Linked DNA regions of Ramlibacter pinisoli. The protein of the gene in region 1 binds, or shares a complex with, the protein of each later gene. Links are inferred from orthologs where the notes say so. Each region holds a gene or a part of one and is shown in the gene's direction. Other genes may lie near its edges.

Region 1 (7,680 bases):
GGCCCAGCTGCACCCCGGCGCCGGTGTCGAGATCCGCTCGCTGTCGTTCGAGGAGGCGATGGTGTTCGAGCCCGGCGCCAGCCGCCAGGTGCGCATCGACCTGCGACGCGGCGGCGACGGCTACGAGTTCCTGGTGCGCAGCCGCAGCGACTCGGCCGAGCCGTGGCAGCAGCATGCCCGCGCCACCGTCGCCCGCCTGCGCGGCACGCTGGCGCCGCACGCCCAGCGCCCCAGCGGCAGCTGGCGCGAGGGCGAGTTGCCGCAGGGCGGCGTCGAGTTCGGACCGCGCTGGCACAACATCGCGCGCATGCAGCTGGGCGGCAAGCACGGCGTGGCCGAGATGGCCCTGGCCGAACGCTACGCCACCGACCTGCAGCCGTACGCGCTGCACCCGGCGGTGACGGACATGGCCTGCACCTTCGGCCTGCAGCTGCTCGACCCGGCGCAGCGCAAGGACATGCTGTTCGTGCCGCTGTCGATCGACCGCATCCGCATCGTGGCCCCGCTGCCGCTGCGCAGCATCAGCCGGGTGGAACTGCGCTCGCCGCCGCAGGATCGCTTCGCCGCCTTCGACGTCAGCCTGCACACGCCCGAGGGAGCGCCGATCGCCACCTTCGAGGGCTTCAGCCTGCGCGGCATCGATCCCAACGCCATGTCGCGCCATGCCCATGCGCGGCGCGAGCCGACGCTGGCCGAGGCGATGCTGGCGTGCGGCCTGCGCGCCGAGGAGGCGCCGGCGCTGTTCGAGCGGGTGCTCGGCGGCGGCGCACGCGACGTGGTGGTGTCGTCGCTGTCGCTGTCGGCGATCCGGCGTGCCATGAGCGACGCCGCGCCCAAGCCGCTGCCGGTGGCCGCCACGCGCGCGCCGGCCGCCAACGCGGCCTCGCTCAATCCGGTGGAGACGGTGATCGCCGACGTCTGGCGCGAGCTGCTGGGCGTGGACGAGGTGGCGCGCGAGGACGACTTCTTCGCGCTCGGCGGCCACTCGCTGGCCGCGGTGCGGCTGTTCGCCCGCATCCGCAAGCAGTGGAACATCGACCTGCCGCTGGCGACGCTGTTCCAGGGCTCGACGCTGGCGGGGCTGGCGACCATCGTCGCGCACGCCGGCAACCTCGACACCACGATGCCGGGACAGCAGGCGCCGGCGGCGGCACCGGCCTCCAACGTCATCCAGCTGCCGCGTGCCTGGTCGCCGCTGGTGCCGATCTGCAAGGGCGCGGACGACCGCCGGCCGCTGTTCTGCGTGCACGGCGCCGGTGGCAACGTGCTGAACTTCAAGGTGATCTCGGACCGCCTGGGCCCGCAGCAGCCGTTTTACGGCCTGCAGGCCCAGGGCGTGGACGGCCGGCTGCCGCCGCTATCGACCATCGAGGACATGGCGGCTCAGTACGTCGAGGCGATCCGCGCGGTCGATCCCACCGGGCCGTACCGGCTGGCGGGCTATTCGGCCGGCGGCGTGATCGCCTACGAGATGGCGCAGCAGTTGCGGCGCGACGGCGCCCGGGTCGAGACCATCCTGATGATCGACACCCTGTCGCCCACCGCGGCGACGGCCAAGGTGCCGCTGCTCGAGAAGATCTGGCTCAAGCGCCACTGGACGCTGGACTTCGCGCTCGACTGGCCGGTGCGGCGCCGGCGCGGCCGCCAGATGCAGCACAGCTACCAGCTGGCACTGGAGAAGCTGGCCCGCGGCGAGCCGCTGCCGCCGGAACTGGTGGACTTCCACCTGTTCCGCAACTTCACCGACGCCCAGGCGCAGTACCGGCCGGAGCCCTACGACGGCGAGGTGGTGCTGTTCAAGGCGGCGCAGGCCGAGACGCTGTACCTCTACGCCGGCCCGACGCTGGGCTGGGACCAGCACGCCACCGGACCGATCCGCGTCACCCGCATCGGCGGCTCGCACTTCACCATGATGGCCGAGCCCGGCGTGTCGGAGGTGATCGAGGGCATCCGGCGCGAACTCGCCCGCCTGGACGGCGAGGGCGATGCCGGCTCGGCCGACGGCAAGCGGCCGGGACAGCGGCCGGTGGTGACGGGAAGCTTCATCAGCCCCGTGGCCTAGCGGCCCTGGCCGGCGGCGAACGGCGCCCGGGCGCCGTTCGTCCCGTGGCCGGGCGCCGCACGGGCATTCGCCATCGGGTAATGTCGGCCGCATGACGACCTCCCCCTGGCGCCTGGGCTGGCGCACCCTGTGGCGCGACCTGCGCGCCGGCGAACTGCGCCTGCTGGTGGTGGCCGTGACGCTGGCGGTGGCCGCGCTCACCGCGGTCGGCTTCTTCGCCGACCGGCTCAAGGGCGGGCTGTCGCGCGACGCGCGCCAGCTGCTCGGCGGCGACACCGTGGTGGTGAGCGACAACCCGACGCCGGCGGCGTTCGCCCAGCGCGCGCGGGCGCTCGGGCTGCAGGCCGTCACCAACACCCAGTTCCCGACCATGGCCCGGGCCACCGAGGCCCAGGGCGGCGCGGCCCGGCTGGTGACGCTCAAGGCGGTCGAGCCGGGTTACCCGCTGCGCGGCCAGCTCACCGTGGCCGCCACGCCCGAGCAGGCCGGCGCGCCCACGCGCGACATCCCGCTGCGCGGCGAGGCCTGGGTCGACCGGGCCCTGCTGGAGGCGCTGGGACTGGCCCCCGGCGATCCGCTGCTGCTGGGCGACGCCCGGCTGCGCATCGGACGCGTGATCCTGCTGGAGCCCGACCGCGGCACCGGCTTCTCGTCCTTCGCGCCGCGCGTGCTGCTCAACGCCGCCGACCTGCCGGCCACCCGGCTGGTGCAGCCGGCCAGCCGCGTCACCTGGCGCTTCGCGGTCGCCGGCGACGACGCACCAGTGCGCGCCTTCACCCAGTGGGCGCAGGCCGAGGCCGCGCGCGCCGCGGTGCGCGGCGTGCGCGTCGAGTCGCTCGAGAGCGGCCGCCCGGAGATGCGCCAGACGCTGGAGCGGGCGGAGAAGTTCCTCAACCTGGTCGCTCTGCTGGCGGCGCTGCTGAGCGCGGTCGCGGTGGCGCTGGCGGCGCGCGGCTTCGCCACCCGGCACCTGGACGACTGCGCGATGCTGCGCGTGCTCGGACAGCCGCAGAGGACCATCGCGCTGGCGTACGGGCTCGAGTTCGCGCTGGTCGGCCTGGCAGGCAGCGCGCTGGGCGTGGCGCTGGGCTACGCGGTGCACTTCGTGTTCGTGATGCTGCTGTCCGGGCTGGTCGAAGCCAGCCTGCCGGCCGCCACGCTGTGGCCGGTGGCATTCGGGCTCGGCATGGGCCTGACGCTGCTGTTCGCGTTCGGGCTGCCGCCGGTGCTGCAGCTGGCGCAGGTGCCGCCGCTGCGCGTGATCCGGCGCGACGTCGGCTCGCTGAAGCCGGCCTCGGCCGCGGTGCTGGGCATCGGCGTGGCCGGTTTCGCCACCCTGCTGCTGGCGGCCAGCAGCGACCTCAAGCTCGGCGCCATTGCGGTGGGCGGCTTCGCTGGCGCCGTGCTGCTGTTCGCCGTGCTGAGCTGGATCGCGGTGAAGGTGCTGCGCGCCTCGGTGAACGAGGCCACGGCACCGCGCTGGCTGGTGCTGGCGACGCGCCAGCTGTCGGCGCGGCCGGTCTACGCCGTGGTGCAGGTCAGCTCGCTGGCGGTCGGGCTGCTGGCGCTGGTGCTGCTGGTGCTGCTGCGCACCGACCTGGTGGCGAGCTGGCGCCGGGCGACCCCGCCCGATGCGCCCAACCGCTTCGTCATCAACGTCATGCCGGAGCAGGGCGACGCCTTCCAGCAGGCGCTGCGCGCCGCCGGGGTGCAGCGCTACGACTGGTTCCCGATGATCCGCGGCCGCCTGGTGGCGGTGAACGGGCGCGCCGTCGGCCCTGACGACTACGTCGAGGACCGCGCCAAGCGTCTGGTCGACCGCGAGTTCAACCTGTCGCACAGCGCGACCCGGCCGGCGCACAACGCGGTGGTGGCCGGGCGCTGGACGCCCGAGGAGCGTGGCGGCGCCAGCGTGGAGGAGGGCATCGCGCAGACGCTGGGTCTGAAGCTGGGCGACCAGCTGCGGTTCGACATCGGCGGCCTGCAGGCCGAGGCCCGGGTGACGTCGCTGCGCAAGGTCGACTGGGGCTCGATGCGCGCCAACTTCTTCGTCATGTTCCCGGTCAGCCGTCTGCCCGACGTGCCGGTGACCTACATGACCGCCTTCCGCGCGCCAGAGAAGCCGGGCTTCGACAGCGCGCTGGTGCGGGCCTTCCCCAACATCACCGACGTCGACATGACCAGCACGATCAACCAGGTCCAGGCGGTGCTGGACAAGGTGGTGCGGGCGGTGGAATTCCTGTTCGGCTTCACGCTCGCCGCCGGGCTGGTGGTGCTGTTCGCCGCCGTCACGGCCACGCGCGAGGAGCGCGCGCGCGAGTTCGCCATCATGCGGGCGGTGGGTGCCCGGGGGTCGCTGCTGCGCCAGGTGCAGCGGGCGGAACTGGCCGGGGTCGGGCTGCTGGCGGGCTTCCTGGCCAGCACGGTGGCCGTGGGGGTGGGCTGGGGGCTGGCGAAGTACGTGTTCGACTTCGCCTGGACTGCCTCGCCATTGGTGCCCCTGGCCGGGGCGCTGGCCGGCGCGGCGCTGGCGCTGGCGGCCGGCTGGTGGGGCCTGCGCGAGGTGCTGCAGCGTCCCGTGGTGGACACGCTGCGCCGCGCCACGCTCGACTAGGCCGGGAAGGTCAGCGGGCGGCGGCCTTGGCCAGGGCGGCGCGCGCCGCCTGCTCGGCCCGGATGCCGGCGTCCAGCGGCGAGCGGCACAGGCCGGCGTGCTCGTACTGCAGGTTCTCGTACAGCTCGGCCAGTTCGGGGGCGGCCGCCAGCAGGGCCTCGAGGCCGGCATCGTGCGGGTGGTTCTCGAGTTCGGCCGTGATGTGGTGCACCAGCGAGCGGTACTGCTCGGGATCCACGGGCACGCTGCTGCGCTCCAGCCGGCGCAGCACCTGCGCCAGCGTGACCAGGTTGCGGTGGGTGGTCAGCGGGGTGTTCATGCCATGGCAGCTGGGGCCCGGGCCCCGGAATGCAAGCCGCGCGCTGCGACAATGGCAGCCATGCAGACCGAGGACAAGCCGCCGTTCGACACGCCGTACGAATGGATCGGTGGCGAGGAGAAAGTGCGGGCGCTGGTCGAGCGTTTCTACGACCTGATGGACCTGGAGCCGCGCTATGCGGCCCTGCGGGCGGCCCACGCCACCACCCTGGAGAACGCCCGGCAGAAGCTGTTCTGGTTCCTCAGCGGCTGGCTGGGCGGGCCGCAGCACTACACCGACCGCTTCGGCCACCCGCGCCTGCGCATGCGGCACATGCCGTTCGCGATCGGCATCCAGGAGCGCGACCAGTGGCTGGCCTGCATGGACCAGGCGATGGCCGAGACGGGCGTGGACCCGCGGTTGCGCGAGCGGCTGCGCAATTCGTTCTTCCAGACCGCCGACTGGATGCGCAACATCGGCGCCTGAGCCCGCGCCAGCAATGAAGGCCAAGTCGCTCCAGGACCTGCAGGCGATCCAGCGCAAGCTGGCCGAACAGCAGCAGGCCGCCGCCGAGCAGGCAGCGGCGCGGCGCGAGGCACAGCGCAAGGCCGAGGCCGAACGCAACCTGTTCGTGCGCGCCGCCGGCCAGGTGCAGCGGCTGCGCCACCCGCCCCGGGTGCTGCTGGAGCGGGACCAGCCGCCACCGATCCCGGTGCAGCAACAGCTCGACGAGCAGCGCGTGCTGGCAGAGTCGCTCAGCGACGAGTTCGACGCCAGCACCCTGCTCGATGTCGACGATGCCCTGAGCTTCCGCCGGCCCGGGGTCGGCCTGGACGTGACGCGCAAGCTGCGCAAGGGCCACTGGAGCATCCAGCGCGAGCTCGACCTGCACGGGCTGCGGCGCGAGGACGCGCGCGAGGCACTGGCCGGCTTCATCCGCGAGGCGCACCGGCAGGGCGTGCGCTGCGTGCGCGTGGTGCACGGCAAGGGCCTGGGCTCGCCGGGCAAGACGCCGGTGCTCAAGGGCCGCGTGCAGGCCTGGCTGGTGCAGAAGAACGAAGTGCTGGCGTTCGTGCAGGCGCGCGGCGACGAGGGCGGGGCCGGCGCGCTGGTGGTGCTGCTCAAGCCCCAGGGTCCCGAGCGCTAGCCGCAGGCCGTCACAGCAGCCCTTTCTCCGCCATCGACAGGGCCCCGCCGGGCGCCACGATGACGTGGTCGAGCACGCGGACGTCGACCAGCCCCAGCGCCGCCTTCAGGGTCTGCGTCAGCGCCTCGTCGGCACGCGAGGGCTGCACGGTGCCGCTGGGGTGGTTGTGCGCGAGCACGACGCTGGCCGCATGGTGGGCCAGGGCCCGCACCACGATCTCGCGCGGGTAGACCGAGGTCTGCGTCAGCGTGCCGCGGAACAGGATCTCCAGTTCGAGCAGCCGGTTCTGGGCATCCAGGAACATCACCGCGAAGACCTCGTGCGCGTGGCGCGCCAGGTGCAACTGGAGGAAGTGCTTGACGGCATCGGGCGAGCCGAACACCTCCCGGGTGCGCAACTGCTGGGCCATGGCCCGGCGTGCCAGTTCCAGCACGGCCAGCAGCTCGGCGCGCTTGGCCGGGCCGCCCAGCCCCTTGATGCGCTTGAGGTCGGCGGGCCCGGCGTCCAGCAGCCCGGCAAGGCCGCCGAAGGCATCGACCAGCTCCTGGGCCAGCGCCAGCACGCCCTTGCCGGCCAGCCCGGTGCGCAGCAGCAGGGCCAGCAGTTCGGTGTCGGACAGCGCGGCGGGCCCGCGGGCGAGCAGCTTCTCGCGCGGGCGGGCATCCAGGGGCAGGGACTGCAGGGTCACTGCCGCGCCGGCGGCGGGGCAGTGGGCACCCACCTAAAATCGGGCCTGTTCACCGAGAGTTCCATGTCGTCATCCCTGCCCCGCGTCGAGCCGGGTTCCTTCCTCACGCTGCACTACCGCCTGGCCGGTCCGGGCGGCGACATCATCAACACCTTCCGCGACAAGCCCGCCACTTTGACGCTGGGAACCGGCGAACTGTCGCCGGCGGTGGAGCAACGCCTCCTCGGGTTGGAGGAGGGCGCACGCGCCACCTTCGCCATCCCGCCCGGCGAGGCCTTCGGCGAGCGCAACCCGGAGATGCTGCAGTGGGTGGCACGCAAGCTCCTGCTCGAGCTGGGCGACCCGCACGAGCAGTACCACGTGGGCGACGTCGTGCAGTTCCCCACGCCCGACGGGCTGGGCAGCTACGCCGGCGCCGTGCAGCAGGTGGGCCGCGAGGGGCAGCCCGATGCGGTGCTGTTCGACTTCAACCACCCGCTCGCGGGCCAGCCGGTCACCTTCGAGGTGCACCTGATCGGGGTGCTATGAGCCGCGCCGTCGTTCCCCAGGTCGCCCCGGCGTTGCGCGCGGAGGCTCGCGCATGAGCGCCGCCGCAGCCAAGGAAATCCTGCTCGCCGAGCCGCGCGGCTTCTGCGCCGGCGTCGACCGGGCGATCGAGATCGTCGAGCGTGCGCTGGCCAAGTTCGGCGCGCCGATCTACGTGCGGCACGAGATCGTGCACAACACCTACGTCGTCAACGACCTCAAGAGCAAGGGCGCCATCTTCATCGAGGACCTGGCCGAGGTGCCGCCCGGTGCCACCCTGGTGTTCTCGGCCCACGGCGTGAGCAAGGCGGTGCAGGAGGAGGCGCGGCAGCGCGGCTTCCACGTG
Region 2 (5,013 bases), 1.6 Mb from region 1 along the record:
CGCCGCGCTTGCGCGCCTCGAACGGGCTGACCTGCTTGTAGAGGGTGCCGACCAGCGCACGTTCCTCGTCGTTGAGCGAAGGCCAGTTGACCGCGCCCGGCAGCCGGTCCTCGGCGTACTCGGACTCGCTGCGCGCGTCGATCACCTGGCTGAACTCGGACAGCCGTTGCGCCGCTTCGGTGGCGGCAATGACGCGAACGGTCAAGGCTTGCGCTCCCCTGGCGGCATCGCCTTGCCCGTGTCGGCCTGGAGCAGCTTGCGCAACTCGGGCCAGACGTTCTCGAGGATGGTCGGCTGGGCCTGTTCGGTCGGGTGGATGCGGTCGGCCTGGAACAGCCGCTCGGCATCGGGCGCGTCGGCCACGCCCTTGAGCAGGAAGGGCACCACGGCAGCCTTGTGCCGCCGCGCCACCTGCTCGTACAGCGCAGCGAACCTGGCCCCGTAGTCGGCGCCGTAGTTGGGCGGCAGCTGGATGCCCACCAGCAGCACGCGGGCCCCGGCCTGTTGCGCCGCTTCGGTCATGCGCGAGAGGTTGTCCTCGGTCATGGCCAGCGGCAGCCCGCGCAGCGCGTCGTTGGCGCCCAGCTCGATCGCGACGTGGGTCGGCCGGTGCTGGGCCAGCAGGGGCGCCAGCCGCGAGCGGCCGCCCGACGTGGTGTCGCCGCTGATGCTGGCGTTGACGACCTTGACCGGCAGCTTCTGCTCGGCCAGCCGCTTCTCCAGCAGGGCCACCCAGCCGGTACCGCGGCGCAGGCCATACTCGGCGCTCAACGAATCACCGACGACCAGCAGCGTGGCCGGCTCGGCGGCGTGCAAGGCACCGGCCCCGAGGGCGGCTGCCAGCGTCACGATAAAGTCCCTGCGATCCACCTCATCCTTTCGTCCATGCCGGAATCCATCATCGCCGTCGACCACGTCCACAAGTCCGTGACCGACTCGACCGGCACCCTCGACATTCTCCGTGATATCGATTTTTCCCTGGCCCCGCGGGAAACCGCCGCCATCGTCGGCGCCTCGGGATCGGGCAAGAGCACGCTGCTGTCCATCGTGGCCGGCCTGGACACGCCCACGCGCGGCACGGTGCGGCTGGACGGCGAGGACCTGTTCGCCCTCGACGAGGACGACCGTGCCGCACTGCGGGCGCGGAAGGTCGGCTTCGTGTTCCAGAGCTTCCAGCTGCTGGGCAATCTCACGGCGCTGGAGAACGTGATGCTGCCGCTCGAGCTGGCCGGCCGCCGCGACGCCCGCCGGTCGGCCGGCGAGATGCTGTCGCGGGTGGGGCTCGCCGAGCGGTTCGGCCACTATCCCAAGGTGCTGTCGGGCGGCGAGCAGCAGCGCGTGGCGCTGGCCCGCGCCTTCGTCGTCGAGCCGGCGGTGCTGCTGGCCGACGAGCCCACCGGCAGCCTGGACTTCGCCACCGGCGAGACGGTGATGAACCTCATGTTCGAGCTGAACCGCGAGCGCGGCACCACGCTCGTGCTCGTCACCCACGACCGCGCCATCGCGGCGCGCTGCGAACGGCGCATCACGATCGAGGCGGGAACGGTCGTGGCCTGACGGCGGGAGCGCGAGCGGGAACGGAATCGGGAGCGGGCGCGGACACCGGTACCCAGAAAGCGCAAAAAGAGAAGGAGACGACGCGGAAGACGTCCAAGGAGGGAGGGAGTGCTGCGAACGGCAACCCCCACTTCGTCGTCGTTCTGCGTCCCACTGCGTTCCTTCTGCGCCTCCTGCGGACGGAAGTCCCCTTTCTTCCTCCCATCGATAATCGTCCCATGTCCACCGCCAAAGTCCTCTTCGGGTTCCACGCCGTCGGCGTGCGCCTGAAGACCGCGCCCCAGTCCGTCGTCGAGGTCTACTACGAGGTGGCGCGCAAGGACGCGAGGATGCGGCAGTTCCTCGAGCGGGCACGGGAAGCCGGCGTGCGGCTGATCGAAGCCGACGCGCTGCGCATCGCCAAGCTGGCCGGCAGCCACGGCCACCAGGGGGTGGCGGCACGGGTCGAGCCGCTGCCGGCCGCGCGTTCGCTGGACGACCTGCTCGATACCGTCGAAGGTCCGCCCTTGCTGCTGGTGCTGGACGGCGTGACCGACCCGCACAACCTGGGTGCCTGCCTGCGCGTGGCCGACGGCGCCGGCGCCCATGCCGTCATCGCACCGAAGGACCATGCCGTCGGCCTGAACGCCACCGTCGCCAAGGTGGCGAGCGGCGCGGCCGAGACGGTGCCGTACTTCATGGTCACCAACCTGGCACGCACGCTGGGCGAGCTGAAGGAGCGCGACATCTGGTGCATCGGCACCAGCGACGATGCGCCACGCACCGTGTTCCAGGCCGACCTGAAGGCGCCCGTGGCGCTGGTCTTGGGCGCCGAGGGGCCGGGCATGCGGCAGCTCACGCGCAAGACCTGCGACGAGCTGGTGTCCATCCCGATGCGCGGCGCCGTCGAGAGCCTGAACGTGTCGGTGGCCAGCGGCATCTGCCTGTACGAGGCCTTGCGCCAGCGGACATGAGCCTCGCCGACGTCCGGGAGTGGGTGCGCGGGGCGACCTCCATCGCCGTGCTCACCGGCGCCGGCGTGAGCCAGGAGTCGGGCGTGCCGACCTTCCGCGATGCCCAGACCGGCCTGTGGGCACGTTTCCGGCCCGAGGACCTGGCCACCGAGCAGGCCTTCCGGGCCGACCCGGGGATGGTCTGGGACTGGTACGTGATGCGCCGGGCGATGGTGGCGCGGGTCGAACCGAATGCCGGCCACCGGGCGCTCGCCCGCTTCCAGCAGGCCCGTCCAGGGCGGCTGGCCCTCATCACCCAGAACGTCGACGGCCTGCACCAGCGCGCAGGCAGCACGGGCGTGCTCGCGCTGCACGGCACCCTGCAGGACGATCGTTGGCTCGATCGCCCCAGGCCCTGCTGCACCGCCTTGCCGCCGCAGGAAGGCCGGCCGCCGCGCTGCGGCCGGTGCGGCAACCTGCGCCGGCCGGCGGTGGTGTGGTTCGGCGAACTGCTGCCGGCCGAGGTGCTCGCGGCCGCCGAACAGGCGGCCCGCAGTTGCGACCTGATGCTGGTGGCCGGCACCAGCGGCGTGGTCTACCCGGCGGCGGGCCTGGCGCGCACCGCCGCGGAGCGGGCGCGCATGGTGGTGGTAAACCCCGGGCCGAGCGACCTCGACGATGCGGCGCACGCGGTGCTGCGCGGCACGTCGGCGACGCTGTTGCCGCAACTGCTGGAGGATGGCGCATGAAGACCAAGACGACGATGGCCCTGCTGGGCGCGGCGCTGCTGTTGGCGGCCTGCACGCAGGAGCAGCAGAACAAGCTGGGGCGCGACATCCAGAACTGGACCGGCACCAACGGCGTGCTCGAGGTCTACGCGGGCGACAAGCTCGTGCGGCGCTTCCTGCGGGTCGACAAGCTGTCGACCGCGCTGGGCACCGACGACAACGCGGCGCGGGCCTACCGCTTCGGCTACGGCGTGCTGGACGAGAACCTGAACTTCGTCGTCGACCCGGGCGAGAAGAAGGTCTACTTCGAGGTCGGCGAGCACGCCAACTACCTGTTCTTCGAGAACCCGCACTGAGCCGCGGCGGCGCTCACAGCACGCCGAACCATCCCAGCAGGGCACCCGCGCCCAGCATCCACAGCAGGTGGATGCGGGTGCGCCACACCAGCAGCGCGGTGACGGCCGCCAGCAGCCACAGGCGCCAGTCGGCCAGCTTCGGCTCGGTGCCGGTTGCCAGCACCCAGCCGGTGGCGATCAGCAGCGCGATGACGATGGGCGCCATCCCCTGCTTGAAGGCCCGCACGGCGCGCAGCTCGCGGTTGCGGTGGCCCCATTGCGACGCCAGGTAGGTGATGGTGCCGCTGGGCACGAGGATGCCCACCATGGCCAGCAGCAGGCCCAGGCAGGCGGTGGCCGTGCCGCCGGCATTCAGCCCGACGTTCCAGCCTAGCAGGGCCACGAACAGCACGTTGGGGCCGGGCGCCGCCTGGGCGATGGCGACCGAGGCGCTGAACTGCGGGTCGGAGAGCCACGACTTCTCCTGGACCAGGAAGCGGTGCATGTCGGGCGCGGTGGTGATCGCGCCGCCCACCGACAGCACGGACAGCAGCAGGTAGTGCAGCAGCAGCGACAGCCAATCGGCCGGGGTCATGACGATGCTCATTGCGGCTGCCCCAGCTTGCGCCACGTGAGCCAGCACGCCACCGTGCCCAGGCTCAGGAGCACCCAGGCGAGCGGCCAGCGCAGCAGCGCGATGCCGGCGAAGCTCGCCGCGCCCAGCAGGGCGCAGGCCGGCGCACCGAGCGGGTGCCTGCGCAGCGCCGTGAACAGCTTCAGCCCCGTGGCCGTGATCAGGCCGGACGCGACGGCGCCCATGCCGCGCAGCGCGGCAGCCAGGTGCGGGTTGCCGGCGAAGCGTGAATGGAGCAGGGCCAGCGTCAGCACCACCAGCAGGGGGGCGGCCAGCATGCCCGCCAGGGCCGCGAGCGCGCCGCGCAGCCCGAAGTAGCGGCCGCCGATCATCAGCGACAGGTTGACGACGTTGGGCCCCGGCATGATCTGCGCCACGGCCCAGTCCTCCACGAACTCCTCGCGCGTCAGCCAGCGCTTGCGGTCGACCAGTTCGCGCTGCACGACGGCCAGCACGCCGCCGAAGCCCTGGAGGGCCAGCAGGGTGAACGAGACGAAGAGGTCGGCCTCGGAGGCCGGTCGCGGCCGGGGCGGTTCGGCGGCAGCGGGTGCTGCAGGCAGGGAGCTCATGGGCGCGGATTATCGGCGCGCCGCGTGGCAAGCCCGAGACCGGCGGCCACCAGCACCAGTGCCGGCCAGGTCGCGGTGGCCGGCCGTTCGCCCAGCGCCAGCCAGCCGAGCACCGAAGCCGTGAGCGGATTGAGCGCGAGGAACACGGTCACCCGGGTCGCCGACTCGTGCTTGAGCGCGTACAGCCAGGCCACGTAACCGACCCCGCTGGAGACCCCGACGAAGACGATCGCAGCCCATGCCGGCGCGCTGAAGCCG

Evidence for each region. Proteins that work in one complex are often made in the same cells at the same time.
Region 2: the proteins of GON04_RS09440 (region 1) and GON04_RS01720 are in contact, whole or in part, in a cryo-EM structure (PDB 9GE8), measured with the Escherichia coli proteins. The link is inferred for Ramlibacter pinisoli from one-to-one orthologs.

Annotation. Positions count from the first base shown.
Region 1 is NZ_WSEL01000003.1:1,700,455-1,708,134, reverse strand. Bases 1,821-4,914 are described here. They hold GON04_RS09440 (ABC transporter permease), read left to right. Parts: upstream 1,821-2,153; coding sequence 2,154-4,676; downstream 4,677-4,914. Other genes in these bases: GON04_RS09435 (hypothetical protein), read right to left, coding at 4,687-4,914; GON04_RS09445 (type I polyketide synthase), read left to right, coding at 1,821-2,062. In the rest of the region: more of GON04_RS09445, read left to right, coding at 1-1,820; more of GON04_RS09435, read right to left, coding at 4,915-4,995; GON04_RS09430 (group II truncated hemoglobin), read left to right, coding at 5,056-5,460; GON04_RS09425 (Smr/MutS family protein), read left to right, coding at 5,474-6,121; RadC family protein, read right to left, coding at 6,132-6,809; GON04_RS09415 (FKBP-type peptidyl-prolyl cis-trans isomerase), read left to right, coding at 6,873-7,337; ispH (4-hydroxy-3-methylbut-2-enyl diphosphate reductase), read left to right, coding at 7,390-7,680.
Region 2 is NZ_WSEL01000003.1:109,865-114,877, reverse strand. The notes cover bases 1-2,721. They hold GON04_RS01720 (ABC transporter ATP-binding protein), read left to right. Parts: upstream 1-885; coding sequence 886-1,557; downstream 1,558-2,721. Other genes in these bases: GON04_RS01710 (SIR2 family NAD-dependent protein deacylase), read left to right, coding at 2,507-2,721; rlmB (23S rRNA (guanosine(2251)-2'-O)-methyltransferase RlmB), read left to right, coding at 1,776-2,510; GON04_RS01725 (arylesterase), read right to left, coding at 202-870; mnmH (tRNA 2-selenouridine(34) synthase MnmH), read right to left, coding at 1-205. Also shown: more of GON04_RS01710, read left to right, coding at 2,722-3,238; GON04_RS01705 (hypothetical protein), read left to right, coding at 3,235-3,573; GON04_RS01700 (chromate transporter), read right to left, coding at 3,587-4,147; GON04_RS01695 (chromate transporter), read right to left, coding at 4,156-4,755; GON04_RS01690 (DMT family transporter), read right to left, coding at 4,752-5,013.